DNA from 2 places in the Bradyrhizobium sp. PUT101 genome. Region 1 is predicted to be linked to the other one. Evidence: riboswitches for the same ligand, from Rfam matches in the RefSeq annotation. Region 1 holds a riboswitch; the other holds the start of a gene.
The links. Region 1 has a riboswitch for glycine ahead of ACSHT2_RS08510 (D-amino acid dehydrogenase). Riboswitches for the same ligand answer to the same signal wherever they lie in the genome.

Region 1 (15,037 bases):
GACGGACTTGCGCGGGCGCTCGACCACGATCCAATGGGTGATGTGGCAGATGGCCGGGCTGGGACCGATGCTCGGCCAGCATGGACATTTTGCGCTCTACGCCGCCGAGAAGATCCCTTACGCGATCACGCGCTATCGCGACGAGGCGGCCCGGCTGTATGGGGTGCTTGACCGGCAGATCGGCAAAACCGGTACTTATGTGGCCGGTGACTATTCCATCGCCGACATCGCCTGCTTCCCCTGGACCATGACCCACAAGGCGCAAGGCTTTACGCTCGACGACTATCCGAACGTGAAACGCTGGTATGCCGAGGTTCGTGCGAGGCCGCAGGTGCAGGCCGGGCTCGCGATCGGCAAGTTCGTGAAAGAGCCGTTCGACGATGAATCACGCAAGATCATGTTCGGCCGGCGTGCGAAGGAATTGTTAGGAAAGACGTAGTGCCCGTTCCTCATGGTGAGGAGCGCCGCAGGCGCGTCTCGAACCATGAAGGCCCGACTATCGCGGGTGGCCATCCTTCGAGACGGCCGCTCCGCGGCCTCCTCAGGATGAGGTCCGTCAGCAAAGGAAACGCCATGATCGAATTCTTCTTCGACTGTTCCAGCCCCTGGACCTATCTCGCCTTCCACAACATCCAGCCGCTGGCCAAGGAGCTGGGCGCCGAGATCACCTGGCGGCCGATCCTGGTCGGCGGCATCTTCAACACGGTCAATCCGAGCGTCTACGCCCAGCGCGAAAAGCCGGTGCCGCTGAAGGCGCGCTACATGAAGAAGGACCTTCAGGACTGGGCGCGCTCGGCGGACCTTGCGATCAAGATGCCGCCGACCGTGTTCCCCGTGAACAGCGTCAAGGCCATGCGCGGCTGCCTCTGGCTGGGCAAAGACATGGTGCCGTTTGCCACGGCCGTGTTCGAGACCTATTGGGGCGAGGACAAGGATATTTCGCAGGACGCGGTGCTCGCCGAAATCTGCAAGAAAATCGGCATCGACGAGCAGAAATTCTTTGCCGGCATTTCGGAGCAGGGAATCAAGGACCAGCTCAAGGCCAATACCGAAGAGGTCGTCGCCCGCGGGGGCTTCGGCTCGCCGACCATCTTCGTAAACAAGACCGACATGTACTTCGGTAACGACCGCCTGCCGTTGATCCGCGAGGCGCTGCTGCGCAACAAGGCGAGCGCGGCCTGATGGTGCGCGCTGTCGTTTGCCGCGCGCTCGGTGCGCCCGAGACGTTGCGGCTGGAGGAGCTTGCCTCGCGCGCCCTGAAGCCGGGCGAGGTGCGCGTCGCGATCCGCGCCGCCGGCCTGAATTTCCCTGACGTGCTGATGGCGGCCGGCGACTATCAGCTGAAGCCTGAGCTGCCGTTCACGCCCGGGATGGAAGCTGCCGGAGATGTCACCGAGGTGGGATCGGAGGCAAGGGGCGTTGCGGTTGGCGACAAGGTCATCGTCAAGATGCGCCATGGTGCCTTCGCTGATGAAGTGGCGGTAACGCCGGCCCAACTCACGCCGATGCCATCGACGTTCGACTACGCCGAGGCCGCGACCTATCTCGCCGGCCATGGCACCGCGTATCACGCGCTGATCGATCGCGGCCGGGTCGAGCCGGGCGAGGTGCTGCTGGTGCATGGCGCTGGCGGCGGCGTCGGGCTGGCCGCGGTCGAGATCGGCAAGATGCTGGGCGCGATCGTGATTGCAACGGCTTCAAGCGACGAGAAGCTTGCGATTGCGAAATCGCGCGGCGCCGATCATCTCGTGCGCTACGACCGCGAGCCGTTTCGGGATGCGGTCAAGCGCATCACCGAGGGTCGCGGGGCGGACGTCGTGTTCGATCCGGTCGGCGGCCAGGTTTTTGAAGACTCGATGCGTTGCATCGCCTGGGGCGCGCGGCTCCTCGTGATCGGCTTCACCGGCGGCATCGGCTCGGCCAGGACCAATCTGCTGCTGATCAAGGGCGCCAGCGTGCTCGGTGTGCGCGCCGGGGAAGCGGTGCGGAGAAATCCTGCGCTTGGCGAAGCGCGCCTGAAGATGCTGCTGCAATGGGCGGAGGAGGGCAAGCTGCGCCCCAACGTCTCGCACCGCCTGCCGCTGGAGGACTATGCGAAGGCGATGCGGCTGTTGATCGACCGCAAGGCGATCGGGCGCGTGGCGCTGGTGATGGAGTGATATTCCTCGCCGTCATTCCGGGGCGCCCGAAGGGCGAACTCTGGTGCGCAATTGCGCACCAGAGAATCTCGAGATTTCCGGTTCTCGCTTCGCGCGCCCCGGAATGATCGTAAGTTATTTATACTCCCGCTCCGTCCACCAGGGGAAGTAATCCGGCATGTCGGTCGATACCTTGTCCTTGAACTGCGCGGGACGCTTTTCCAGGAACGACACCACGCCTTCCTTGACGTCGTCGGAGCGGCCGCGGGCGTAGATGCCGCGGCTGTCGACCTTGTGGGCCTCCATCGGATCGTCCGCGCCCATCATGCGCCACATCATCTGGCGGATCAGCGCGACCGAGACCGGCGCGGTCTTCGCGGCAAATTCCTTGGCGAGCGCGCGGGCGGTTGGCAGCAGATCATCCGGCGCGACGACCTTGCTGACGAGACGTCCGGCGAGCGCCTCCTGCGCCGGGAAGACGCGGCCCGAATAGCACCATTCCAGCGCCTGCGAGATGCCGACGATGCGCGGCAGGAACCAGCTCGAGGCGGCCTCCGGCACGATGCCGCGCTGGGAGAACACGAAGCCGAAGCGTGCGGCCTCCGAAGCAATGCGGATATCCATCGCGAGTTGCATGGTGACGCCGATTCCGACCGCGGGACCGTTCACCGCGGCGATGACCGGCTTGAGGCACTTGAAGATGCGCAAGGTGACCTGGCCGCCGCCGTCGCGAACCTGCGGATCGCTGTAATCGACCTTGCCGTCGGCCGAACGCCTTACAGGTCCCCGCCGCGCGTCGCGGTCGAACGTGTCGGCACCGGACGAAAGATCCGCGCCCGCGCAAAAACCGCGGCCGGCGCCGGTGACGATAATGGCGCGGACGTTGTCGTCCTTGTCGGCGGCATCGAACGCGTCGATCAGCTCTGCTTGCATCTGCGCGTTGAAGGCGTTGAGCTTGTCGGGCCGGTTCAGCGTGATGGTGAGGATCTGCTCGGCGACCTCGTATTTGATCGTCTCATACGCCATGGGTGGTCTCCTTCCTTTGTTTCTTTTCGTTGCGTGAGCGGCAGAGGGCTTGAGTTTTCCTTACCCTCCCCTGGAGGGGGAGGGTCGATCGCGCGTAGCGCGGGCGGGGTGGGGTGATCTCTCCTCTCGGGCACTGTCGGACGCGGAGAGACCGTCACCCCACCCCGTCTCACATGTCGCTGCGCTCCACGTGAGCCGACCTTCCCCCTCCAGGGGAGGGTAAGCAAGAGGCTCCGCAGGTTGCCTGTCCCAGGTCATCCGGGCTTGCGCCTAAAGGGCGCGCTTCCCGGGATGACTGCGCGTCTTACGTCGCCGGCGGCTTGGGCCAGGGCCGCTGCGGACCACGCAGGCCCTCGAACGCCTTGGCCATGCCGAGCACGCCGATGTCGTCGAAGCGTCGGCCGACGATCTGCACGCCGATCGGAAAGCCCTTGGCGTCGAAGCCGCCATTGACGGAGATCGCGGGGTTCTCCGACATATTCCACGGCACGGTATAGGCGATGTGCTCGAACGGCTTCATGGGATCGTTGGTCGGCGAGGCCCACTCCGCCGGATAATTCACGTTCGGCGCGGTCGGCGAGATCACATAGTCGAGCTCGCAGAACAGCTTTGACGCCGCCGCGCGGATCGCCATGGTCTGGTTGAAGCCGCGGATCACGTCGACGCCGGAGAGCCTGGCGCCGGACTCGCCCCACTTGAAGATATAGGGCAACACCTTTGCCTGCTCGGCCGGCGCCAGCTTGGACAGGTCGTCCCACATCCGCGCGCGCCAGAAATTGTCGAGGCCGTCGAGCATCTCGCGCGTGAGGATGCCGTCGACTTCGGTCACGACCGCGCCCGCGGATTCGAACGTCTTCGCCGCTTTTACCGCGACCTCGCGCACCGGCTTCTCCAGGGGCAGGCCGCAGCCGGGATCGAGCATCAGGCCGATGCGCAGTTTTCTCGGCGACTTCTCCGGCCCCTTCCAGTTGAGCGGTTCGGCCGGCAGGCTCATACCGTCGCGCCGGTCGGGCTTTGCGATCACGCTCATCATCAGCGCGCAGTCGTCGACGGTGCGGGTCATGGGACCGGCGACACGGCCGACATAGGTGGGATCGATCGGCACGCGGCCGAAGCTCGGTTTCAGGCCGACGAGGCCGCACCAGCCGGCGGGCAGGCGCACCGAGCCGCCGATATCGGTGCCGAGATGCAAGGGACCGTAGCCGGCCGCTGCGGCAGCGCCTGCGCCTGCGCTTGAGCCGCCTGGATTCCTGGAGAGGTCCCAGGGATTGCGGGCCAGCGCATGGAAGCTGGAGAGACCGGAGGACAGCATGCCGTAATCGGGCATGGTGGTCTTGGCGAAGATGATCGCGCCGGCCTCGCGCAGCCGCGCAGCCGGCGGGGCGTCCTTCTCGGCCGGCACGAGCTTGACACTGGCCGCGCCCAGCGGCACCGGCACGCCCTTGGTCGCGATGTTGTCCTTCACCGTGACAGGCACGCCGTCGAGCGCGCCGGACGGCTCGCCGCCGGTCCAGCGCGCGGTCGAGGCCTTTGCGGCCTCGCGCGCACCGTCGGGATCGAACGCATAGAGTGCCTTGAGGTACGGCTCCCACGCAGCGACGTGCGTGAGCAGGTCTTCCAGCACCTCGCTCGGCGAGAACTGCTTTGCGCGATAGCCCGCGATCAGATCGACCGCGGACAGATCGTGCAGCGAGGTGACCGCCTCTTCGACGCTCTTTTTATGCATGGGCTCCCACCGGCATGCGCGTCTCGATGATGCGGGCGAACATGCTGGCGCCGATCGGCAGGATCTTGTCGTCGAGCACGAAGCCGGGATTGTGCACGGGCACCGAGCCGTCATGGCCGACCCAGAAATACGCGCCGGGGACGGTCTGCAGCATGTCGGCGAAATCCTCGCTGCCCATCTTCGGCTGGGTGCGGGTGATCACGTTGGCGGGATCGACGATGGTGCGCGCGACCTCCTCGACCACCTTGGACTGCTCGACCTGGTTGACCAGCACGTCGAAGGTGTCGCGGATGTCGACGTCGATCACGCAACTATAGGCGCTGGCGATGCCGGCGCAGATCGTGCGGATGCGTTCGGCGATCAGGGTGCGGACTTCTTTCGAGAAGGTGCGGATGGTGCCGCAAAGATGCGCGTCGCCGGGAATGACGTTGTAGGCGGAACCCGCATGGATCTGCGTGATCGAGATCACCGCGGCCTGCAGCGGCTCGACGTTGCGGCTGACGATGGTCTGGATCGCCTGCGCCAGCGTGGTGGCGATGATCACCGCGTCCTTGGAGCGTTCGGGCATCGCGCCATGCGCGCCGTAGCCGGTGATGCGGAGGTCGAAGAAGTCGGCGCTGGCCATTGCGGGGCCGGGCAGGATCGCGATCTCGCCATGGTTGAGATCGGGCGCGTTGTGCAGGCCGTAGAGCTCGTCGCAGGGAAACTTCTCGAACAGGCCGTCCTTGATCATGGCGCGGGCGCCGCCGAGGCCTTCCTCGGCCGGCTGGAAGATCAGGTGCACGGTGCCGTCGAAATTCCTGGTTTCGGCGAGATAGCGCGCGGTGCCGAGCAGCATGGTGGTGTGGCCGTCATGGCCGCAGCCGTGGAAGCGGCCGGGGATCTTCGAGCTCCATTTCAGGTTGGTGTTCTCCTCCATCGGCAGCGCGTCCATGTCGGCGCGCAGGCCGATGCGCTTGCCGCTCGAACCCTTGCCCTTGATGACGCCGATCACGCCGGTGCCACCGAGGCCGCGATGCACCTCGATGCCCCAGCTTTTCAGCTTGTCGGCGACGATGCCGGAGGTGCGCACTTCCTCGAAGCCGATCTCGGGGTGAGCGTGGAGGTCGCGCCTGATAGCGGTGAGTTCGTCGGCGTAGCCGTCGATGCGGTCGATCGTGGGCATGTGTCCTGTCCAGTTAGCGTGAGGGAGGATCGAAAACAGGGCCGTTCGGCTTGATGCGGATGCCCGGCCGCAGCCGCGTCCAGGGCAGGGAAGCCGTGTCGGCCGGCATTGCGCCGGGGGCGGCGCAGATCATCAGCTTCTCCGCGATCGGCTCGAAATCGGCGCGGAAATGGACCGAACTCTTGTTGACCAGGATCTTCTGCGCGGTCGGCTCGATGCCGACATAGCGGTACATCGCCTGGTCGGCGAGTTGCGCCTTGTGCGAGGAAACGACCACGCGGACGTCGCCGATGCGCAGGCACGCGGACGGTCCCATCTCCATCTCGCGGCCGCCATAATAGGGACCGGGTGCAGTGAAGCGGCCGTCGGAGAGCTTTTCCACCAGAAAGGTCTCGCGATAGGGCTCGTCGCCGGGAATGCCGGACTTGCCGCCGAGCGAGAGCGTTACGGTGGCGCCGACGCCGGCCGCATGCGCGGCCTTGGCCGATGCCGGATCGTAAATCGCGCCGGTCGCGGCGCTCGCCTTGTTGCGCACCAGCGCACGCAGCATGCCTGTCGTGTCGGAGTCGCCGCCGGCGCCGGGATTGTCCTGGGTGTCCGCGATGATGATCGGCTTGCTCGCGTGCTTCGAAAGTTCCATGGCATGGCGCACGCCATCGTCTGGCGACCAGATCTTGCCGTCGAAATCGTCTTCGTGGCTTTCGATCAGCTTCACGATCGCATCGGCTGCGCGGTCGGCGTCCGCCTGCGTCTTGCCATAGGCGAATACGCTCGGCCCGCAGTCGCGGAAATCCGCTGCCGGGAAGCCGGGCGCGAAAGAAAGTGTCGGAACCGCATCGCCCTCCAGCGCGGCGAGCTTTTCGTAGATGCCTTTGGTCGGCTCATCGTTGGTGCATTGCCAGCTGATCGGGATCAGGAACGGCAATTGCCGGAACGCCTTTGCGAAGCGTTGCTTCGTCTGCAGCAGCAGCGCCAGATGTCTTGCGCAGGCGCGGCCGGTCTCGGCCATGTCGACATGCGGATAGGTGCGGTAGGCGATCAGCGCGTCGGCATGCTCGATCATCTCGGGCGTGACGTTGGCATGAAGGTCGAGGCTGGTGACGAGCGGAACATCCTTGCCGATGACACGGCGCACGCGCGCCAGGATCTCGCCTTCGCCATCATCGAGATGCTCCGTCACCATGGCGCCGTGCAGGTCGAGATAGACCGCATCGATCGGCCCGGCGGCTGCGATGCCGTCGACCATCACCTTCACGATGCGTTCGAATGCGTCCTTGGTGACATGGGCAGAGGGGCTCGCCCCGCAGGCAATCGTCGGAACGAGTTCCCAGCCGCTGGCTGCAGCGCTGTCGACGAAGCCGGCGAGGCCGACATTGATGCGCCGCATCACCTTCAGCACGTCGGCGCCTTCCGTCATCGCCGGCCAGCCGCCGCCATGCTGGAAGTCCGCAAATGTCGCCTTGGTCGGAGCGAAGGTGTTGGTCTCGTGCAGGAAGCCGCCGATGGCGATACGTGTCATTCAGTTCAGTCCCAATTGAAAGTGCGCGCGACGTTAGCCCCGGCCTTGCCGCAAGAGCAAGCCGGGAAGCAATCGCGCCATGCATAGGGTCAAGACGTTTTGGGAATGCTGCTGCGCTGTCATTCCGGGGCGCGCCCACTTGGGCGCAAACTATGGTGCGCAATTGCGCACCTGAGAACCCATTTTGCTGCAGAGTCTGCCGTCCGATGGATTCCGGGCTCATCGCTTCGCGATGCCCCGGAATGACGGAGGAGAGATTTTACGCGCTTGCCGCCACGCCCTCGGCCACCGGCCGGAAGTTCGCGAAGTCCCAGCCTCGGCCCGGCGCGGCCTCCAGCAAAGCCCTGGTGTAGGCCTCCTTCGGATGCGTCAGCACTTCGGCGGCGGGACCCTGTTCGACCACGCGGCCATGCTGCATCACCACGACCTCGTCGCAGATTTGCGCAGCGACGCGCAAATCGTGGGTGATGAACAGGATGGCGATGCCGAGTCGCTTCTGGATCTCGTCGAGCAGTTCCAGCACCTGTGCCTGCACGGAAACGTCGAGCGCGGAGACCGCTTCGTCCGCGACCAGCACGTCCGGATCGAGCGCGAGTGCACGGGCAATGGCGATGCGCTGGCGCTGGCCGCCGGAGAACTGGTGCGGATAGCGCGACACGGCATCTGCCGGCAGGCCGACGAGCTCGAGCAGCTCGCGCGCCCGCTTCATCGCATCGGCCTGGGAGACGCCGTAGTTGATCGGGCCTTCCGCGATGCTGTCGCCGACGGTCACGCGCGGGTTCAGCGAGCGGTAGGGATCCTGGAACACGATCTGGATCTTCTTCCGGTGCGGCTGGAGCAGGCGGCGCGAGATGTCGGCGATCTCGCGGCCGGCGAGGCGCACGCCCCCGGAGGTCGGATCGATCAGGCGGACGATGCAGCGCGCCACCGTCGACTTGCCCGAGCCGCTTTCGCCGACGATGCCGAGGGTGCGGCCCTTGCGCAGCGTCAGCGTGACCTTGTCGGCGGCGACGACCTCACGGCCTTTGCCGAAGAAGGCGCGCTCCTTATAGACCTTGCTGAGTTCGTTGGCCTCCAGCACGACCGGCTCGCGGCTCTCTTCGCGCGGCTGCCGCGGCACCAGGCTCGGCACCGAGGCGAGCAGGTTGCGGGTGTATTCCATGGTCGGATTGCGCAGCACGGTCTCGAGCGCGCCGGTCTCGACCAGGCGGCCCTGCCGCATCACTGCGACGCGGTCGGCGATCTCGGCGACCACGCCCATGTCATGCGTGATGAACAGCACGGCAGTGCCGTGATCGCGCTGAAGGTCGCGGATCAGGGTCAGGATCTGCTTCTGCGTGGTGACGTCGAGCGCGGTCGTCGGCTCGTCGGCAATGAGAAGCTTCGGCTCCAGAACCAGCGCCATCGCGATCATGATGCGCTGACGCTGGCCGCCGGAGAGACCGTGCGGATAGGAGGCGAAGATGCGCTCGACCTGGGGCAGGCGCACCTGCTCCATCATGTCGATGATACGCTTCTTCCGCGCTTTCGCGTCGAGATCGGTATGCGCGCGAAGCACTTCGTCGATCTGGCGGCCGACCGGGACCACCGGATTGAGCGCGGTCATCGGCTCCTGGAAGATCATGGCCATCTGCGTGGCGCGAAGCTGGCGCAGGCGGCGGTCGGTGGCGGTGAGCAGCTCCTCGCCGACCAGCTTGATGCTGCCGCCGGTGGGAACCAGCGTGCCCTTCGGCAAGAGGCCCATCGTGGTGAGGGACGTCACCGACTTGCCCGAGCCGCTTTCGCCGACGAGGCACAGCGTCTCGCGCTCGCGCACCTGGATCGAGATGCCGTCGATGATGTTCGCGCCCTTCGGTTTCTTGCCGATGGAAACGACGAGGTTGTTGATGTCGAGGATGGTGTTGGTCATCACTTGCCTTCCCGCTGCTTCATGCGCGGATCGAGTGCATCGCGGGCGGCGTCGCCGATCAGGTTGATGCTGAGGATGGCGATCGAGAGCAAGAGGCCCGGCCAGAAGATCAGCGACGGCTTGATCTGGAAATACTGGCGGCCCTCGGCCATGATGTTGCCCCAGGTCGGCGTCTCCGGCGAGATGCCGGCGCCGAGGAAGGAGAGGATGGCCTCCGTCAGAATGGCGCTCGCGCAGACATAGGTGCCCTGGACGATCAGCGGCGCGACCGTGTTCGGCATCAGGTGGCGCCACATGATCTTCGGCAGGCTGGAGCCGACCGAGATCGCGGCCTCGACGTAAGGCTCCTCGCGCGCCGACAGAACGACCGAGCGGACCAGGCGCGCCACCCGCGGAATCTCGGGAATGGTGATCGCGATCAGCACGGTCCAGAGGCTGGCGCCGGACAGCGAGACCACGGCGATCGCGAGCAGGATGCTCGGCATCGCCATCAGGCCGTCCATGACGCGCATCAGGATGGAATCGACCAGCTTGAAGAAGCCGGAGACGAGGCCGATCGCGAGCCCGATGGCGATCGACATGATCGCCGCGCCGATGCCGATCAGAAGCGAGATACGGCCGCCATAGATCACGCGCGACAACAGGTCGCGGCCGTAGGCGTCGGTGCCAAGCAGGAATTGTGCGGAGGAGGGCTTGAGCCGCTGCGACGGCGCGAGCTGGATCGGATCATGCGGCGCGATCAGCGGCGCGAGGATCGAGATCGCCACGACCAGCGTGAGCAGGACCGTCGCAGTCGCAATGATGGGCGTCGAGGTGAGGAATCCGAATCGCGGCCGCAGCGGCGACGTGATCGGAATGGACGACTGGGGAAGGGTATCGACCGACATTTGTATCTTATCCTTGCCTCAGTACCGGATCCGGGGATCGAGCAGGGTGTAGGCGACGTCGATGAGAAGATTGACGACGACATAGATCAGCGACGTCAGGAGGATCATCGCCTGGATCACCGGATAGTCGCGCGCCAGCACCGCATCCACGGTGAGGCGGCCGATGCCGGGGATGTTGAACACGCTCTCGGTGACGACGACGCCGGAGATCAACAGCGCAAAGCCGGTGCCGATCACGGTGATCACGGGTACCGCGGCGTTCCGCAGCGCGTGGCGCATCATCACCGCGACCTCGTTGATACCTTTGGCGCGCGCGGTACGGACATAATCCTCGCCGAGCACATCGAGCATCGCTGCGCGCGTCATGCGCGCGATCAGGGCGACGTAGATGAAGGACAGTGCGCAGGTCGGCAGGATGATGCGCTCGAAGAACGGCCCGAAGCCGCTCGAGATGCTGCGGAAGCCCTGCACCGGCACCCAGCGCAGGTCGATGGCGAAGATCTGGATCAGGACATAGCCGATCACGAACACCGGCACCGAGAAGCCGAGCACCGACAGGCCCATCACGAAGCGATCGATCCAGGTGCCGTGCTTCCAGGCCGCGATCACTCCCAAGGGAACGGCGATGATGACTGCGAGGATGATGGTCGACAGCGCGACCGAGATCGACGGCTCGACGCGCTGGCCGATCATCTTCATCACCGGCAGGTTGGAGATCAGTGATGTCCCGAGGTCGCCGTGCAGAAGCTTGTTCACCCAGGTGATGAACTGCACGATCAGGGGCTCGTTCAGGCCGAGCGAGGTGCGGATGCGCTCGAGCCGTTCCGGCGTCGCGTTGTCGCCGGCGAGAATCGCGGCGGGATCGCCCGGAGTCAGCCGCAGAAGCAGGAACACGAACAGCGCGACGACGCCCATCACGGGCACCGCGGCCAGAACGCGTCGAATAAGATAACCCAGCATGCACTTATCTCCGGCTACGGAACGTGTGGAACATCGAGGCTCCCGTGAACTCTGTCGTGTCTATCATGCCTAACACTTGGGCTGGAAAGGCCGCCCGGAGACGCCGTCCTCTTAGGGCAAATTGTGTGCCAAGGGCTGCGCCGTAGCAAGAGGCCGGCATGTCCCCAATATCGACCACTCAGGATGCATGTCGCAGTTCATGCTCAACCCCAAGTGAAGGTGCCGTCGGTGGAGCGTTGAGGCCGCGCCAGCCGTCGATGGTCTGAGAGATCATCTGCGCCGTCGCTGCCGATAGAGTCCACCCGAGATGGCCGTGGCCGGTGTTGAAGAACACGCCCGGTATCCGCCCTGCGCGCACGACCGGCATCATGTTCGGCATCATCGGGCGCAGCCCGGCCCACGGCACGACGCGCGACGTTTCGACGGCGGGGAAGTTGCTGCGCACCCAGTCGATCAGCGGCTGCACGCGGTCAGCGCGGATGTCGCGATTGAAGTCGTTGAATTCAGCGGTGCCGGCGACGCGAAAGCGATCGGCTCCGAGCCGGCTGGTGACGATCTTTGCGGCCTCGTCGAGCAGGCTCACCGTCGGGGTGGCATTGCGGCTTTCGGCGGTGTCGAGCTGCACGGTGATCGAGTAGCCCTTCACCGGATAGACGTTGACGCGCTCGTCGAGCAGGGCGGCGAAGTGACGGCTCGCAACGCCCGCGCAGACCACGACGCCGTCCACGTTGAGCGCGCCGCGCCCGGCCCCCACGCCATCGCTCGCGGCCAGATCGGCCCAGCCGATGACGAAGCCGCTGCCGGCACGCGCGATCGAATCGATATTGGCCTCGTGGATGAAGGTCGCGCCACGCCGCTTGCAGGCTTCCGCCAGCCCGCGGGTGAACTTGTGGATATCGCCGGTCGCATCCGACGGCGTGTAGAAGCCGCCATAGTAGTCCTTGCGCAGTGTCGGCTCGATTGCGCGGATTTCCTCTGACGTCACCGGGCGGCGGTCGAGGCCGCCTTCCTGCAGCAGTGCGTTGACGCGCAGACCGGATTCGAAGCCGGCTTTGTCACGATAGATGTGGAGGATGCCGCGGCGTTCGAGATCGAAGTCGATCCCTTCGCGTGCCGCGATGTCGAACAGATATCTGCGCGCTTCGATCGCGAGCCGCGTGGTCTCGATGGTGTTGGCGCGGTAGTTGCCGATGTTGGCGACGAATTCGCTCATCCACGAATACTTATGCCAGTTCGGCCGCGGGTTCATCAGCAGCGGCGCGTCGCGCCGGAACATCCAGCGCAAACCCTTCAGGATCGTCGCCGTGCTGTTCCACACTTCGGCGTTCGATGCGGAGAGCTGCCCGCCGTTGGCGAAGGACGTCTCCATCGCGGCGTAGCGGTGCTTGTCGAGCACCGTCACCTTGTAGCCGCGTTCGAGCAGGGCATAGGCGGTCGTCACGCCGGTGATGCCGGCGCCGATGATGGCGATATGGGTCATGACTAGGTTCGGGGCTCCCGTGTTTAGAGTCGGCTAACCGCCGGCCAAAAGCCGTTGGCGGCGCCCCATCTGTCACGGTTACCTGAGAGCTTGATCCGCTGCGGATCTCGCAACGAACTATCCCCTTCGGTGGACGTCACGATTGCCTGAAATCGCGCCGCCTCTCTCCAGATCGTCCTGACGAAACGGTCCTTTTGCCTGAGAGTTTCCGGGGCGGTTGCTCCGTCGGCGCCGCAACGAAAGCTGAAAGCCTTCGCCGCGATCTCTCCCGCATCGTCGCGTGGACGGCCGAGCAGTACGATACGCCTCATTTTTAGACAAGGCTAAATTTCGACCGCAACTGCCGACGTATTGTGCAGTGCGAAGTTGATAGCCGAGGCAGTCCGGGCGCGCGCAGCGCGCCCCGGAATCTCGATATCCTCAGGTGCGCAACTGCGCACCATAGCTCGATGCTTTGCATCGCCCCGGGATGACGGCAGCGCCATCACTCCAGCGTCGCCAGCAATCCGGCCATCAGCCGGCCGCGCTCGACCAGGCTATCGACCTCGATGAACTCCTCCAGCGTGTGGCCGTTGCCGCCGCGCACGCCCAGGCCGTCGAGCGTCGGGATTCCCATCGCGCCGGTGAAGTTGCCGTCGGAGCCGCCGCCGGAGCTTGCATGCGGTAATTCCGCGCCGAGCGATTTGGCGATGCCCCGCGCCTTCTCATAGAGCGCCATGGTGCCGGCATCCGGCTCCCAAACCGGACGCGTCACGCCGCGCGTGACCTTGAACGCGACGTCGTTGCTGGTGCCCGACAGCGCCAGCATCCTCTCGACACCGCGGTCGAGATCGGCCTGACGCTTGGCCATGGAGAGCGCTTCGCCGGTCGCGGTCGTAGCAACGCAATTGACCCATTGGCCGCCGTGGACGACGCCGACCGAGAAGGTGCAGTCCTCCGTCGTCATCGCGTCGATGGCGAGGATCTGCCGCGCCATCTCGCGGATCGCCGAGCGTCCCGCCGATAGCGTGGCGCCGGCGTGGCTCGGCCGGCCCGTCGCCTCGAGATTGAACCGGGCGATGGCGTAACGTCCGGTGGTGACGCCGTTGTCGGCGCGGCCGGGCTCGGGTACCAGCACGTATTTGTTGCGCGCCGCTTCCGCCTCGATGATGTCCCGCGTCGAAGGCGTGCCGACTTCCTCATCCGGCGTGAACAGCACGGTGATCGGCAGCGGTGTGGTGAAGGACGCGCGCGCCAGTTGCCGGATCGCTTCCAGCGAGAGGTAATTGCCGCCCTTCATATCGTAAATGCCGGGGCCATAGCACTTGTTGCCCTCGCGCCGCCATTTCAGCTTCTCGATGGTGCCGACCGGATGAACGGTATCCATGTGTCCGGCGATCAGGATGCCCGGCTCGCCCTGCTTGGGATGAGGAAAGCGCGCGCGAATGACGCCGCCAAAGCCCTGGCGGCCGGCGATGCGCTCGATCGTCGCACCCATGATCGCCATATCCCGCGCTGCGATGTCGAGCATGCGGTCCACGGCGCTTGCGTCCCAGGTCGGGCTTTCGCATTCGACCCAGCCGCGCAGGCCCTCGAGCATCGCCTCGGAATCAAAGGGAAGATTGGCAGGATTCATCTCAATGTCTCTCAAGCTTCGAAAGATGGAACGCGCATTGCATCTGCGCGGGGTAGGACAAGCGGAGGGTGTTGTAGAGCCAAACCGATCTTTGTGGAGCCCGTACGCGCGCCGTAAGGGCCTGCAACGAAACCGGATTGACGCGCTGGGCACTGTCTGCAAGTCTCAAAAAGACAAAGGCATTGCATGAGGTTAGTTCGCCCAACGAATGAACCGCATGCTTAACCGATAACCTGCCTTTGAACAGTTTCACGTCAGGAGAACTTTCTATGTTCCACTTTATGCGCCGGGGGCGTCGCGCGTTCGCCTCCAAACTTGCGCTGTCGGTCGTCGCGCTTTCGACCGCGCTGGCCTCGCCAGTGCTTGCGGCCGGCAAGACCATTACGGCGGTGATGCATTCGGATCTGCGCATCATCGACCCGATCTTCACCACGGCCTACATCACGCGTGACCATGGCTACATGGTCTACGACACGCTGCTTGCGACCGACTCGAATTTCAAGATTCAGCCGCAGATGGCGGATTGGAAGGTATCCGACGACAAGCTGACCTACACCTTCACGCTGCGCGACGGACTGAAGTGGCATGACGGCGCACCGGTGACTGCCGAGG
Region 2 (15,037 bases), 140 kb from region 1:
GCGCGCCTTGGCAGCGCCATGCAGCCCCCGGCGCGCGATGCCGGATCTCGATCGACAGGCGATCGCTCCGGGCCGAGGGACCCGGCGCCTGCTGCCGCATCGAGGACGGCCTCGGCCGACGCCGGAGCCGGTCCCGGGGGGCCTAAAGCATGATCCGGAAAAGTGCGCAGCGGTTTTCCGAAAAGATCATGCTTAAACAACGACCTAAAGCGCGATGACGATTCATCCTCATCGCATCGCGCTTTAGTGGATCTTGATCTCGTTCAAGGGCAGGCGGAGCTCGGCGGCGCGCTCTTCACGGTCCTTCTTGCGGAACTCGTTCTCCTTGCGCTCGAACTTCACCATCTCCTTCTGCGCTGCCTCCAGCAGCGGAGTGCGTCTGATCGCATCGTGCTGCGTGTCGTTGTCCGTCATGACTGAGGTCCCCAGAGTTGCGGTCCCATCCCCACAGAAGGCCGGAGACCCGGAAAAGGTTCGATGCCGCAGGATTGCGGAAACATGACGGCGCACCGGTCGCGCGTCCTTGATGCGCGGCAGCCTTCGCTCCCGAAGAGCGACACGGCGGATGCCGCTATTTCGGTGGTTGAAGCCCGGGCGATTTGACCCAGCCGTGGAGATGATTGGCGACGTCGGCCTGGCGGGCCTTCTTGAGGAGGGCGTCTCGCTCGGCGCCCGGTGGAAGCCTGGAAGCCTGCTCCTGGACCTGCTTTACCCATGCTGAAAGCCGGTCTTGAAGGGTCAGCTGCTGCTTGAAACGTCGCCGCTTGAACATGGCGCTCTCATATCCATGCGAGGAAGGCGGGAGCGCGATCGGCGACCTCGTCACCGATAGTGCCCAGGATCCGCGCGGTGATGATCCATTAGGATCCATAAAGGGATCCGCGTCTGTTCAGTTGTGCGCACAAGGCGAATTGGGCAGCCGAGATGAATCTCGGCAATTGACGAGCAGCCTTTCGGCCTGCACCCAATCGTCCGAACCAGGGGCGAAGGAATCCATCAATCGCCGTTGCCGGTCCGCGCGCGCACGGCATGTTGCAGCCCTGCGATTTTCGGCGCGCAGTATGAAACAGATCTCTGAAAAAGGCCGCTGACGGAGGCGGCCTCCCTTTCGTCAGACGCTGAAAACGAGCGTGTATGCGAGGACTGTTGAAAGGACGCCCAAGGCAACAGTGGTGATTTTAAAAACGAGGACCGCGGTCAAGCTGCACCCTCCTATGATTCAAATCACCTGCATCCTACGCCTAAAGCACGATCGGGAAAAGTGCGCAGCAATTGTCCGGAAAGAATCATGCTCAAACAATAACCGAAAGGCGCGATGACGATTCATCCTCATCCCATCGCGCTTTGGCGATCCGGTGTGCCAGCAACTGCAGATTGCCGGGACCTATGGAAGCTGCCGCCGGCCGATACGGCCTTCGTGCTTGTAGAGGAGCACCCCGGATTGCCGGGCTTGGCGACGCACCGAACTGACCCGCCGTCCCAGGACCCTCGCTGCGTCCGCCGCGCTGATCCGATCCCGGGCCAAACGGGACAGGAGCGCCAGCTCCTCGGCGGTCCATTCAGACGCTACTTGTGGTTCTTTCCGGCCATCCATGCAGCGTGAAGGGTACATGACAAATGCTAATTCAATCGTTAACGGGCGCTAACCATGTTGTTCCAGGGTCGGAAGAAGCGGGTCCGCCTGCCGAATTTGGATGTGGCTGAACAGGACCAGGTGCCCGGGGCAAATCCGGATATATACCCTCTGGACATGTAGAACATTCCCGGTTACAGTACATATATACTGCGGGGAGGCGTTCCACATGGCCCAGAAGCCGAGCAAAATTCGCGAGTTTCAGAAGCGTTTCCCCGACGAAGATAGCTGCCTTACGCACCTGATGCGGACCCGGTTCGGGGAGCGCTTTACCTGCTTCAAGTGCCAGAAAGAGGCGACCTATTACCGGGTCAAGGCTCGCCGCTCGTTCGAGTGCGAGCACTGCGGCTATCAGGTCTATCCGACCGCTGGCACGCCGTTCGAAAAGACCCGCACCAGCCTCCGCGATTGGTTCTACGTCATGTTCCTGTTCTGCGAGACGCGGAACGGCGTCGCAGCAAAGGAAGTCGAGCGCCAGCTAGGCGTCACCTACAAGACGGCGTGGCGCATGTGCCATCTGATCCGCCTGTATATGGGCTACGTCGATGGCGACGCCCCAATGGGCGGCCCCGGCAAGACCATAGAGGTGGACGAGACGTTTATTGGCGGCAAGGACAAGCAGGGCAAAGACGATAAGGCGATTGTGATGGGCATCGTTGAGCGCGGCGGCGACGTTGTTACGCGCGTCGTGCAGGCTCGCTCCAAGGCCCATATCCTCCCGCACGTCGTGCGCTTCGTGAAAGAAGGCTCTCGCGTCCACACGGACGAGGCGTCGAACTTCAAGCTGTTGAGAGAGAAGTACGGTTACGATCACGAAGCCGTGGATCATTCGGCCAAGGAGTACGTGCGCGGCGACGTTCACACCAACTCAATCGAATCGTTCTGGTCTCAGGTAAAGCGCGGTATCAACGGGACTTACGTTTGGGTTTCGAAGAAGCACTTGCAGCTTTACCTTCGCGAGTTCGAGTATCGCCATAACTTGCGGAAGCAGCCGATGCTGATGTTCGAGCTTTTGTTGCAGGCTTTTCCCCGGGTACGGGTTGAGTGACCATCGCCTGCAAGAGTTGATCGAAGCGTTGCGATTTGGCGGATTTTGGCTTCACTTCGTAACTCCTACGTCTGCCTGTTCGTATTCAGCCCACTTCTCACTCAGTTGCCTTGATCTTCCAGGTACCCAAAAGTGCATCATTCGTGTGAATTTCCGCAATTGCTCAACCGTCTTTGGGCTGAGACTCGCTTTGGGGTCTTGATGATCTCGCACAAAATTTGAGGCTTGGGTGTTCAGAACCTCGATCAAATCTAAGTATCCAAACATCATTAAACGTCGTTCGGGAAGCTGCCAATTTTGTTCGGTGATGCCGGTGGTTTCCGCATAATCCGGCCATTTCAAAGCAAGTCTTGAAAAACTTTTGTCAGCTATGTCCACCTTCTCTTTGAGAAGAGCCGCTTGAGTTTGAAATTTTCCAGCATCAGGGGAGATCGCTTCCAGCGTGTGTTTGGCTTGATCGCGAACGTCCAATGCAGGGCCAGTGATCCAATCCTTGAAATCATCAATAGCACGGCGACGCCGTGCTAACTCGGAAGCTGAGAAGTGTTTCCTCACTATTCGATTTGGATCTGATTCCGACGGAGTTTCAGCCTGCTTTGGTGCTTGCGCAGGCTTATCCCCCAAGGCGATCATGGAAAGCCCCACAACTCCTAGGGCTATCGCACAAGCCAGCACCAGAATTCCAAAGCCCTGACGTCCCATCATGCCCGTCGCTATTGAAAACCAACTTTGAGAATATCCGTACCAGATCAGGCAGGCGGCTGCGCCGGCGCTTGAAATCCAGAAAATTACGCCAGCCAGCCACTTGCACTCGGGCCACCTCATAGGTGCGACCCCGGCTGAAATCTGGACGAAGAAGAAAAACAGAAGGGAGAAAAGCGCGCCGTCCATACCTGCCTCTTCAGCCCTCTAGGGCTAGTTGTGGCAGGCGAATCTGTACCCGATTTAGAGTACATGTTCAAAGGGTATATATCTGGGCAAATCCGCAAAAGAACATATTGCGAACCTAGAACAAATAGGGTACATTGATTTTATCGCCGAGCTGCCTCGCCAATTGTTTGTCCCTCACGCGAATCCTCGCCATAAGGAGCACGACCCAATGTCCGCCACTGCGCTGCGTATCGTCGAAGGATCTTCCATGGACAAGAGTAAAGCTCTGGCCGCCGCGCTCTCCCAGATCGAGCGCCAGTTCGGCAAGGGCTCGGTGATGAAGCTCGGCAAGAACGACCGGTCCATGGACATCGAGGCGGTGTCCTCCGGCTCGCTCGGGCTCGATATCGCGCTCGGCATCGGCGGCCTGCCCAAGGGACGCATCGTCGAGATCTACGGGCCGGAATCCTCGGGCAAAACCACGCTGGCGCTGCATACGGTGGCGGAAGCGCAGAAGAAGGGCGGCATCTGCGCCTTCATCGACGCCGAGCATGCGCTCGACCCGGTCTATGCCCGCAAGCTCGGGGTCAACATCGACGAGCTCCTGATCTCGCAGCCCGACACCGGCGAGCAGGCGCTGGAGATCTGCGACACGCTGGTGCGCTCGGGCGCGGTCGATGTGCTGGTGATCGACTCGGTCGCGGCGCTGGTGCCGAAGGCCGAGCTCGAAGGCGAGATGGGCGATGCGCTGCCGGGCTTGCAGGCCCGTCTGATGAGCCAGGCGCTGCGCAAGCTCACGGCCTCCATCAACAAGTCCAACACCATGGTGATCTTCATCAACCAGATCCGCATGAAGATCGGTGTGATGTACGGCTCGCCCGAAACCACGACCGGCGGCAATGCGCTGAAATTCTACGCCTCCGTCCGCCTCGACATCCGCCGCATCGGCGCGATCAAGGAGCGCGACGAGGTGGTCGGCAATACCACGCGCGTCAAGGTGGTGAAGAACAAGCTGGCGCCGCCCTTCAAGCAGGTCGAGTTCGACATCATGTACGGCGAGGGCGTCTCCAAGATGGGCGAGATCCTCGATCTCGGCGTCAAGGCCGGCATCGTCGAAAAGTCCGGCGCCTGGTTCTCCTATGACAGCCAGCGCCTCGGCCAGGGCCGCGAGAACTCGAAGGCATTCCTGAAGGCCAACCCTGATATCACCGCCAAGATCGAGACCTCGATCCGCCAGAACTCCGGCCTGATCGCCGAGCAGATTCTCGCCGGCACCCCCGAGCGAGACGCCGACGGCGAGGAGCCGGCGGACGAGTAAGCCTTACCGCGAAGAGTTTTCGCGAGGAGCGGGCGCTGAGGACGTTGAGTTGCCGACGTCATCGGCGCCCGTTTCGTTTTGCGCGAGGGGGGGCGCGCCGCCGCGGTCATCGATTCAACCTAAAGCCATTCCGCCATAGGTCGAAACCGTAGAGCGGATTAGCCGTGCGATGCGCGAAGCCATTGCCCGGTGTCATCCACCACTGTTCGCCTCTGCGGAAGCTGAAGCGGTGGGTTGCGCCGGCGGACCGTGCTTCGCACAGCCGCCCGCTAACCCACCCCACAATTCCCTTACTCCGCCGCTTCCGCGTAGTCGCTCACCGGCGGGCACGAGCACACCAGGTTGCGGTCGCCATAGACGTTGTCGACACGGCCCACCGGGCTCCAGTACTTGTCGGTGCGCGAGCTGCCCGCGGGGAAGCAGCCTTCGCTGCGGCTGTAGGCGCGATTCCAATCGTCATCCGCGATGTCGTGCACGGTGTGCGGTGCGTGACGCAGCGGGGATGCCTCGATCTTGAAGCGGCCGGCCTCGACCTCGGCGATCTCCTTTCGGATCGCGATCATGGCGTCGCAGAAGCGGTCCAGCTCAGCCCTGGATTCCGACTCGGTCGGCTCGATCATCAGCGTGCCCGGCACCGGGAAGCTCATGGTCGGTGCGTGGAAGCCGTAGTCGATCAGCCGTTTTGCGATATCGTCCACGGTGACGCCGCTTGTCGTCTTCAACGGACGCGGGTCGATGATGCACTCATGCGCGACGCGTCCCCTGGCGTTCTTGTAGAGCACCGGGAAGTGCGGATCGAGACGCGCTGCGATGTAGTTGGCGTTGAGGATCGCGATCTCGGTGGCGCGCTTCAGACCTTCGCCGCCCATCATCAGAATATAGATGTAGGAGATGGTGAGGATCGAGGCCGAGCCGAACGGCGCCGCCGAAACCGGGCCGACCGGAGCGTCAGCTTGCGTGACCGGATGACCGGGCAGGAACGGCTTAAGATGCGCCTTGACGCCGATCGGGCCCATGCCGGGGCCGCCGCCGCCATGCGGGATGCAGAACGTCTTGTGCAGATTGAGATGGCTGACGTCGGCGCCGTAGTCGCCGGGCCTGCTCAGGCCGACCTGCGCATTGAGGTTGGCGCCGTCGAGATACACCTGGCCGCCATGGCCGTGCACGATGTCGCAGATCTCGCGGATATGCTCCTCGAACACGCCGTGGGTCGAGGGATAGGTGATCATGATCGCGGCGAGGTCGTTCGAATGCTTCTCGGCCTTGGCGCGGAGGTCGTTGACGTCGACGTCGCCGTTCTTCTCGCAGGCGACCACCACCACGTCCATGCCGGCCATCGCGGCCGAGGCCGGGTTGGTGCCGTGGGCGGAGGAGGGGATCAGGCAGATCTTGCGATGCGCTTCGCCGCGCGCGAGATGATAGCCGCGGATCGCGAGCAGCCCGGCATATTCGCCCTGCGCGCCTGAATTCGGCTGCAGCGAGATCGCGTCATAGCCGGTGATGTCGCACAGCCACTTCTCCAGTCGCGCGAACAGCGCGTGATAGCCGGCGGCCTGCTCGCGCGGCACAAACGGGTGCAGCGTCGCAAACTCCGGCCAGGTCAGCGGCATCATCTCCGTGGTCGCGTTCAGCTTCATGGTGCAGGAGCCGAGCGGGATCATGGCGCGGTCGAGCGCGAGGTCGCGATCGCTGAGCTTGCGCATGTAGCGCAGCATCTCGGTCTCCGAGCGATGCGCATGGAAGACCGGATGGGTGAGGAACGAGGTGGCGCGCTTCAGCGTCTCCGGCAGCGCCTCGCGCGTCCCGGCGTCGATCTCGGCATAGGCGAGCGTGCCGCCGAAGGCGCGCCAGACCGCTTCCACCGTCGCAGGCGTCGTGGTCTCGTCGAGCGCGATGCGCAGAGCTGCATCACCGATGCCGAGATTGATCTTTTCGGAGGCGGCGCGCGCGACGATCTCGGCGCGCCTGGCGCCGGCATCGACGCTGAGCGTGTCGAAGAAGCTGTCGGACTGCGGCGCAAAGCCGAGCTTGCGCAGGCCGCTCGCGAGCACGGCGGTGCGGCGATGGACGCTGCGCGCGATCTGGATGAGGCCCTCGGGGCCGTGATAGACCGCATACATCGCAGCGATCACGGCGAGCAGCACCTGCGCGGTGCAGATGTTGGAGGTCGCCTTCTCGCGGCGGATGTGCTGCTCGCGGGTCTGCAGCGCGAGGCGGTAGGCAGGCATCCCGCGGGAATCGATGGAGAGGCCGACGATGCGGCCGGGCAGCGAGCGCTTGAGCGCATCGCGCACCGCCATATAGGCCGCATGCGGTCCGCCATAGCCCATCGGCACGCCGAAGCGCTGCGCCGAGCCGATCGCGATGTCGGCGCCCAACTCGCCGGGCGAGGCCAGCAGCGTCAGCGCCAGCAGGTCGGCGGCAACGATCGCAAGCGCGCCCTTGGCCTTCAGCGCCGCGATCGCAGGCCTGAGGTCGCGCAATGCGCCCGATGAGCCCGGATATTGCAGCAGCGCGCCGATTACGTCGGCGGTGTCGAGATCGGCGAGGGGATCGCCGACGATCAGGGTCCAGCCCAGCGGCTCGGCGCGGGTCCGCATCACAGCCAACGTCTGCGGATGCACGTCCTTGTCGACGAAGAAGGCCTTCGCCTTCACCTGCGAGTGCCGCTCCGCGAGCGCCATGGCTTCGGCCGCCGCGGTGGCTTCGTCGAGCAGCGAGGCGTTGGCGACGTCGAGCCCGGTGAGGTCGCAGATCATGGTCTGGAAGTTGAACAGCGCCTCCAGCCGGCCCTGGCTGATCTCGGGCTGGTAGGGCGTATAGGCCGTATACCAGGCCGGATTCTCCAGAATGTTGCGCTGGATCACCGCGGGCAGGATCGTGCCGGAATAGCCTTGGCCGATCAGCGAGGTGAAGACCTGGTTCTGGGCTGCGAGCTCGCCCATATGCGCGATCGCCTCGGTCTCGCTCAAGGGCTTGCCGAGATCGAGCGGGACGGCCTGCCGGATCGAAGCCGGCAGCGTCTCCGCCATCAGCGCGTCGACGCTTTTCGCGCCGACTGTTTCGAGCATTGCGTTGACGTCGCGCGCCGACGGGCCGATGTGGCGGCGAACGAAACTGGCGGCGGCGTCGCCGTTGGTCTTGCGGTGCGCGGTCATCATTGGGTCCTCGCTTCAGTTTTCGCTGTCATGCCCCGCCTAGTGCGCAATTGCGCACGGGGGCGGGGCATCCAGTACACGCAGGCGTCACGGCTTGAATCGAGAAGCCGCGGCGTACTGGATCGTCCGCCTTCGCGGACGATGACAGTGAGTGTGTGGAGACGGCTCGACTCATATCCTCAGGCCGTGTGCGCCTTGTAGGCGGCTTCATCCATGAGGCCGCCGAGCTCGCTTTTGTCGGCAATCTTGATCTTGAAGAACCAGGCCTTGCCCTGCGCATCCGAGTTCACCAGCGCCGGCTCGGCGACGAGCGCCTCGTTGGTCTCGAGCACCTCGCCTGAGATTGGCGCGTAGACGTCGGAGGCGGCCTTCACGGATTCCACGACGGCGGCGGCTTCGGCCTTCTTCAAGCTCCGGCCGATCTTGGGCAATTCGACGAACACGACGTCGCCGAGCTGCTGCTGGGCGTAGTCGGTGATGCCGACCGTGGCGGTATCGCCGTCGATCGCGAGCCATTCATGGTCGGAGGTGTACAGCGTCGTGGTCATGGTTGGTTTCCTGAAGCGGTGAGGTTTGGTTGAAAGCCGCGGGCTGGGTTCACCTCTCCCGCAGGGAGAGGTCGGATCGCATCGCAAGATGCGATCCGGGTGAGGGGTTCTGGTCTCACTGAGTGCTGCGGCCCCTCACTCGGATTGTCCCCGACGATGCTCCGCATCGCCAGGCACAACCCGACCTCTCCCCGCTGGGGAGAGGTGACCTCGGGGCCGCCGACTGTGCTCAATCTCATCATCCTCAGCGTTTGTAGGTGTTTTTCACGAAAGGCATCGCGACGACCTGCAGGGCCAGGCGCTGGCCGCGCACCTCGGCGTAGAGTTTCGTGCCGAGCGCGCTCAGGTTCGTGGGCACGTAGCCCATCGCGACCGGCGCATTCAGGCTCGGGCCGAAACCGCCCGAGGTGACCTTTCCGATCGGCTCGCCGCCGGCCTGGTCCGCAAACAGCAGCGCGCCCTCGCGCACCGGTGCGCGGCCTTCGGCGCGCAGGCCGACACGGCGGCGGGATGCGCCGTTGTCGAAATGCGCAAGGATCTTCCCGGCGCCGGGAAAGCCGCCGGCGCGCATCCCGCCGCTGCGGCGGCTCTTCTGCACCGACCATTCCAGCGCGGCCTCGACCGGCGTGGTCGCGGTGTCGATGTCGTGGCCGTAGAGGCAAAGCCCGGCTTCCAGCCGCAGGCTGTCGCGGGCGCCCAGGCCGATCGGCAGCACGTCCGGGTTTTCGAGCAGCATCTTGGTGAGGCGCTCGGCCTCCGTAGCGGGAACGGAGATCTCGAACCCGTCCTCGCCGGTGTAGCCGGAGCGCGAGACGAAGCACTTGATGCCGGCGACCTCATGCGGGCCGGCATCCATGAATGTCATCGACGGCGCCTCTGCACACAATTTCGCCAGCGCCGCTTCCGCCTTCGGGCCCTGCAGCGCGATCAGCGCGCGGTCGGCCAGAGAAACGATGACGCAATCGTCCGCGAGATGCGCGCGCAGATGCGCCTCGTCCGCTTCCTTGCAGGCGGCGTTGACGACCAGGAACAGGTGGTCGCCGAAATTGGCGACCATGAGATCGTCGAGAATCCCGCCTTCCGCATTGGTGAACTGGGCGTAGCGCTGCCGGCCCGGTGCAATCGCCACGATGTCCTGCGGCACCAGCCGTTCCAGCGCGCGGGCGGCGTCCTCGACCTTGCCCGACTTCGGGCGAAGCGCGAGCTGCCCCATATGGGAGACGTCGAACAGGCCGGCGGCGGCTCTCGTATGGAGGTGCTCCTTCAGCACGCCGGCGGGGTACTGCACGGGCATGTCGTAGCCAGCGAACGGCACCATCTTGCCGCCGAGGGACACATGCAGGGCGTGGAGAGGCGTCTGTCGGAGAGATTTCTGGTCGGCGGGTACTGGCATCACAGGGGTCCTCGGCGGTTCCCCGGGGACGATTCCCCGGGCCAACCAGTCGAAGCCCCATCTGTCGCTGTGCCTGAGAGTATTATCCCGTCGGCGGGCGCCACCCGGGTTCTTAGGCCCGTCGGCGCCTCTTTCCAGATGCTGTCAAAGCCACGCGGTCCTTTTGCCTGAGAGTTTCCGGGGCGGTTGCTCCTTCGGCGCCGGCACCAGTGCCGGTCTCTCCCGACGTGGCCGTACGATACAGATGGGTAAAGACCACAGGCCAGCCAAGCCTGTCAACGCGTCCACTCGTCCTATCAACGGGATTGCGCGGCTGCGGCAACCCTCTGATCTCCTTGCACAGTTTCTGGACACTGAAGCTGGCCTTGTCTAAAAGCGCTTTGGCCCGCAGATATCAGCCTTAACCTCTGGTTTGGATGGCAGGAAGCGGGTCCAAGCACACCCGATTGGATGAACATGAGCGGCGTCAACGAGATCAGGTCGACCTTTCTGAATTTCTTTGCCGAGAACGGCCACGAGATCGTGCCGTCCTCGCCACTGGTGCCGCGCAACGACCCCACGTTGATGTTCACCAATGCCGGCATGGTGCAGTTCAAGAACGTCTTCACCGGCGTCGAGAAGCGGCCCTACCAGCGCGCCACCACCTCGCAGAAATGCGTGCGCGCCGGCGGCAAGCACAACGACCTCGACAATGTCGGCTACACCGCGCGCCATCTCACCTTCTTCGAGATGCTCGGCAATTTCTCGTTCGGCGACTATTTCAAGGAGCGCGCGATCGAGCTTGCCTGGAAGCTGATCACCGCCGAGTTCGGGCTGAAGAAGGACAAGCTGCTCGTCACGGTCTACCACACCGACGACGAGGCGGCGGGCCTGTGGAAGAAGATCGCCGGCTTCTCCGAGGACCGCATCATCCGCATCCCGACCTCGGACAATTTCTGGGCGATGGGCGACACCGGCCCGTGCGGTCCGTGCTCGGAAATTTTCATCGACCGCGGCGAGCACATCTGGGGCGGACCTCCGGGCTCGCCCGAGGAGGACGGCGACCGCTTCCTCGAATTCTGGAATCTCGTGTTCATGCAGTACGAGCAGGTGACGAAGGAGGAGCGCGTCGGCTTGCCGCGTCCCTCGATCGACACCGGCATGGGCCTGGAGCGCATGGCCTGCATCCTCCAGGGCGTCGAGAGCGTGTTCGAGACCGACCTGTTCCGCAACCTGATCGATGCGACGGCCTCCGCGCTCGGCACCGGGCCGAACGAGCAGACCGTGGCCTCGTTCCGCGTCATCGCCGACCATCTGCGCTCCTCGGCCTTCCTCGTCTCGGACGGCGTGCTGCCCTCGAACGAGGGCCGCGGCTACGTGCTGCGCCGGATCATGCGCCGCGCGATGCGCCATGCGCAGCTGCTTGGCGCCAAGGAGCCGCTGATGCATCGCCTGGTCTGGGCGCTGGTCCGCGAGATGGGCCAGGCCTACCCCGAGCTGATGCGCGCGGAGAAGCTGATCGAGGAGACGATGCGGCTGGAAGAGACGCGCTTCCGCAAGACGCTGTCGCGCGGCCTGGCCATCCTCGACGAGAAGAGCGCGGGCCTGAAGAAGGGCGACATGTTCGACGGCGACGTCGCCTTCACGCTCTACGACACCTACGGCTTCCCGCTGGACCTGACGCAGGACGCGCTGAAGTCGCGCGGCATCGGCGTCGACCAGGCGGCATTCACCGACGCGATGGAGCGCCAGAAAGTGAAGGCGCGCGAGTCCTGGAAGGGCTCGGGGGAGGCGGCTTCCGAGGCGATCTGGTTCCCGCTGCGCGAGAAGCTGGGTGCGACCGAATTCCTGGGCTACGAGACCGAGAGCGCCGAGGGCGTGGTGTCCGCGCTGGTGAAGGACGGCCACGAAGTCGCCAGCCTCAAGGCCGGCGAGACGGGCGCGATCGTGCTCAATCAGACGCCGTTCTATGCGGAGTCCGGCGGCCAGGTCGGCGACACCGGCGTGCTGACGGGTGAGGGCGGCATCAAGTTCCGCGTCACCGACACGCAGAAGAAGCTCGGCGATCTCTTCGTCCATGTCGGCACGCTGGAGAGCGGCGAAATCAAGCTCGGCACCGCGCTGCAGCTCGAGGTCGATCATAGCAGGCGCTCCTCGATCCGCGCCCATCACTCGGCGACGCATCTCATTCACGAGGCGCTGCGCCAGGTGCTCGGCGATCACATTGCCCAGCGCGGCTCGATGGTCGCGCCCGACCGCCTGCGCTTCGACTTCGTGCACCCGAAGCCGATCACGCCGGAGGAACTGTCCCGCATCGAGGACATCGCCAACGACGTGGTGCTGGAGAACGACGAGGTCACGACCCGCATCATGGGCGTGGACGAGGCCCGCGAGGCCGGTGCACGCGCGCTGTTCGGCGAGAAATACGGCGATGAGGTCCGCGTCGTCTCGATGGGCAGGACCGCGCGCGAGCGCGGCGCCAACGCGCTCGGCTGGTCGGTCGAACTCTGCGGCGGCACCCACGTGAAGCGCACGGGTGACATCGGCCTGATCACGCTGACGGGCGAAGGCGCGGTCGCTTCGGGCGTGCGCCGCATCGAGGCGCTGACCGGCAATTATGCGCGCCGGCATGCCAACGAGACCATGGCGCTGGCGAAGACCGCGGCGAACGAGCTGCGCACCTCCCTCGACGACGTGCCGGCGCGCATCGCAGCGCTCATGGAGGATCGCAAGAAGCTCGAGCGCGAGCTCTCCGACGCCCGCAAGAAGCTCGCGATGGGCGGCGGCGCCTCCGCCGGCAACGGCGCCGCGGCGGGCGTGCGCGAGGTCGGTGACGTCAAGCTGATGGCGCGTGCCGTGGAAGGCATCGAGATGAAGGATCTCAAGAGTCTCGCTGATGACGGCAAGAAGCAGATCGGCTCGGGCGTCGTCGCCATCGTCGGCGTCACCGAGGACGGCAAGGCCGGTGTGGTCGTCGGCGTCACGCAGGACCTCACCGCGCGCTTCAATGCCGTGAACCTCGTCCGCATCGCCTCTGAGGCGCTCGGCGGCAAGGGCGGCGGCGGCCGGCCCGACATGGCCCAGGCCGGCGGTCCCGATGGCGCCAAGGCGGCGGCCGCGCTCACCGCGATCGAAAAAGCGATGGCGGGCGCTTAAGTCGCCATGGCCCCCGTTCCGCGAGGACGTGGGCTTCGCGATCCCGAATTTCGGGATCGCCTCTACGATTTGCTGGAGCACGATCCGCTGGCCTATTCGGTCGGGTCGCGCTTCATCCAGCTGATCATCGGGGTCATCGTGCTCAATGTGGCCGCGATGATCCTCGCATCGCTGCCGGAGCTCGATGCGCAGTTCGGCACGCTGTTCGCAGGCATCACCGTCCTGTCTGTGATCGTGTTCGCGCTGGAATACGCGGCGCGGCTGTGGACGGTGGCGGGGCACACCCAGCGCAAGGGCTCCGCGCTGGCCGACCGGCTCGGCTACGCCTTCTCCGCGCTCGGCATCATCGATCTGATGGCGTTCCTGCCTGCGGCAATCGTGCTCGCCACCGGCGGGCATGCGACGCTGGCCGCGCTCGGCGTGCTGCCGTTCTTCAAGCTGATCCGCTATTCGCCGGCGATGCGCTCGCTGCTCGCCGCCGTGCATGCCGAGCGGCGGGCGCTGATCGGCTGCATCGTCATCCTGATCGGCGCGGTGCTGACCTTCGCCTCGCTGCTCTACGCCATCGAGCGCGATGTGCAGCCGGACAAGCTCGGCACCATTCCTCAGGCGATGTGGTGGGCGATCGTCACGCTCGGCACGGTCGGCTATGGCGACGTCGTGCCGGTGACGCCGCTCGGCAAGTTCGTCTCCACCTTCGCCATCGTCGCCGGCTTTGCCATGATCGCGCTGCCGGTCGCGATCATCTCGACCGCATTCGCCGAAGAGGTGAAGCGGCGCGATTTCGTCGTCACCTGGGGCATGCTTGCGCGGGTGCCGCTGTTCTCGCATCTGTCGGCCGCGGAGATCGCCGACATCATGCGGCTGCTCCGCGCGCGCACCATCGAGCAGGGCGAGATCCTGGTGCGGCGGGGCGATGTCGCCTCGTCGATGTATTTCATCACCGCCGGCGAGGTCGAGATCGCGCTGCCGAGCCAGCATGTGCGGCTCGCCGACGGCACCTTCTTCGGCGAGATCGCGCTGCTGCACAAGACAAAACGCAGCGGCACGGTGACGGCGACCCGCAAGACCCGGCTGCTCGTGCTCGACGCCCAGGACTTCCACGCTTTGATCGCGCGCATGCCGACGCTCGCCGACCATGTCCACAACACCGCCAAGGCAAGGCTTGCCGATGCCGGCGATCTCGCGCTGGCGGAGCTGGCGCAGGCGGAGAAGAACGACGCCGACCGCTGAGCGGTCAGCCTTTCTTCAGGAAAACATAATCCGCCGTGTAGGGCACGCTCTTGAATTCGCCGGCCTTCTCGCAAGCGCCGTAGAGCTCGCCGCCATGGGTGTTGATGCGCTGGACGGTCGTGACCGGCGTGAGAATGCCGCTGCCGCGGCGGGAGGCGACCTCCAGCTTCAGCCAGGGGATATCGGCAGCCGTCGCGCCCGGCGCATTGCCAACGGCCTTGCCGGTTACGGCGCTGCCGTCGGCGAGCTCCCAGTTCGGACCAGCATAGTGCCGGCCGATCGTCTTGCCTTCGGCGAGCAGCGTCGCGATCGGCTCGCGGAAGGCCCAGGCGAGCTTGCCGTCGGGGCTGGCCTTGCACTCGTAGACCTGTGCGCCCTCGGCGTGGACGCTGAGCACGGCGGTCTCGCCCGGTGCGGCGATGGCGTCGGGGACAGGCTCCGCAGCCCCGGCCGGTCCGATCAGGGCCGCGAGCATCAGCGTGGAGGCGGCAAGCTTGATGAACATGGTGGTCTCCGCAAAGGGGCCTGAAAGACAACGGGCCGCGCTTTGAGGCGCGGCCCATGATGATGTCTGCCGGTCGGGCGAAAATGCCGGCGGCTTACGCCAGTTCTTTCGTCAGGTTCTCGGCGACCTTGTCGAGGAAGCCGGTGGTCGAGAGCCAGCGCTGGTCGGCGCCGACCAGGAGCGCGAGGTCCTTGGT

Region 2: another riboswitch for glycine. It lies ahead of gcvT (glycine cleavage system aminomethyltransferase GcvT); the one in region 1 lies ahead of ACSHT2_RS08510 (D-amino acid dehydrogenase).

Annotation. Positions count from the first base shown of each region.
Region 1 is NZ_CP197207.1:1,733,659-1,748,695, reverse strand. Features, by position in the region: gene ACSHT2_RS08560 (glutathione S-transferase N-terminal domain-containing protein) at 1-439, shown strand, start outside; gene ACSHT2_RS08555 (2-hydroxychromene-2-carboxylate isomerase) at 574-1,182, shown strand; gene ACSHT2_RS08550 (NADPH:quinone oxidoreductase family protein) at 1,182-2,159, shown strand; gene ACSHT2_RS08545 (crotonase/enoyl-CoA hydratase family protein) at 2,274-3,164, opposite strand; gene ACSHT2_RS08540 (amidase) at 3,469-4,890, opposite strand; gene ACSHT2_RS08535 (M20 aminoacylase family protein) at 4,883-6,055, opposite strand; gene ACSHT2_RS08530 (M81 family metallopeptidase) at 6,069-7,574, opposite strand; gene ACSHT2_RS08525 (ABC transporter ATP-binding protein) at 7,834-9,483, opposite strand; gene ACSHT2_RS08520 (ABC transporter permease) at 9,483-10,370, opposite strand; gene ACSHT2_RS08515 (ABC transporter permease) at 10,389-11,330, opposite strand; gene ACSHT2_RS08510 (D-amino acid dehydrogenase) at 11,509-12,810, opposite strand; glycine riboswitch at 12,878-12,983, opposite strand; glycine riboswitch at 12,987-13,091, opposite strand; gene ACSHT2_RS08505 (M20/M25/M40 family metallo-hydrolase) at 13,295-14,425, opposite strand; gene ACSHT2_RS08500 (ABC transporter substrate-binding protein) at 14,695-15,037, shown strand, end outside.
Region 2 is NZ_CP197207.1:1,873,348-1,888,384, reverse strand. Features, by position in the region: gene ACSHT2_RS09285 (hypothetical protein) at 244-414, opposite strand; gene ACSHT2_RS09280 (hypothetical protein) at 572-772, opposite strand; gene ACSHT2_RS09275 (IS1595 family transposase) at 1,803-2,681, shown strand; gene ACSHT2_RS09270 (hypothetical protein) at 2,733-3,572, opposite strand; gene recA (recombinase RecA) at 3,781-4,869, shown strand; gene gcvP (aminomethyl-transferring glycine dehydrogenase) at 5,160-8,027, opposite strand; gene gcvH (glycine cleavage system protein GcvH) at 8,207-8,575, opposite strand; gene gcvT (glycine cleavage system aminomethyltransferase GcvT) at 8,820-9,968, opposite strand; glycine riboswitch at 10,115-10,203, opposite strand; gene alaS (alanine--tRNA ligase) at 10,425-13,103, shown strand; gene ACSHT2_RS09240 (cyclic nucleotide-gated ion channel) at 13,110-14,336, shown strand; gene ACSHT2_RS09235 (DUF3455 domain-containing protein) at 14,341-14,841, opposite strand; gene ACSHT2_RS09230 (NADP-dependent isocitrate dehydrogenase) at 14,936-15,037, opposite strand, start outside.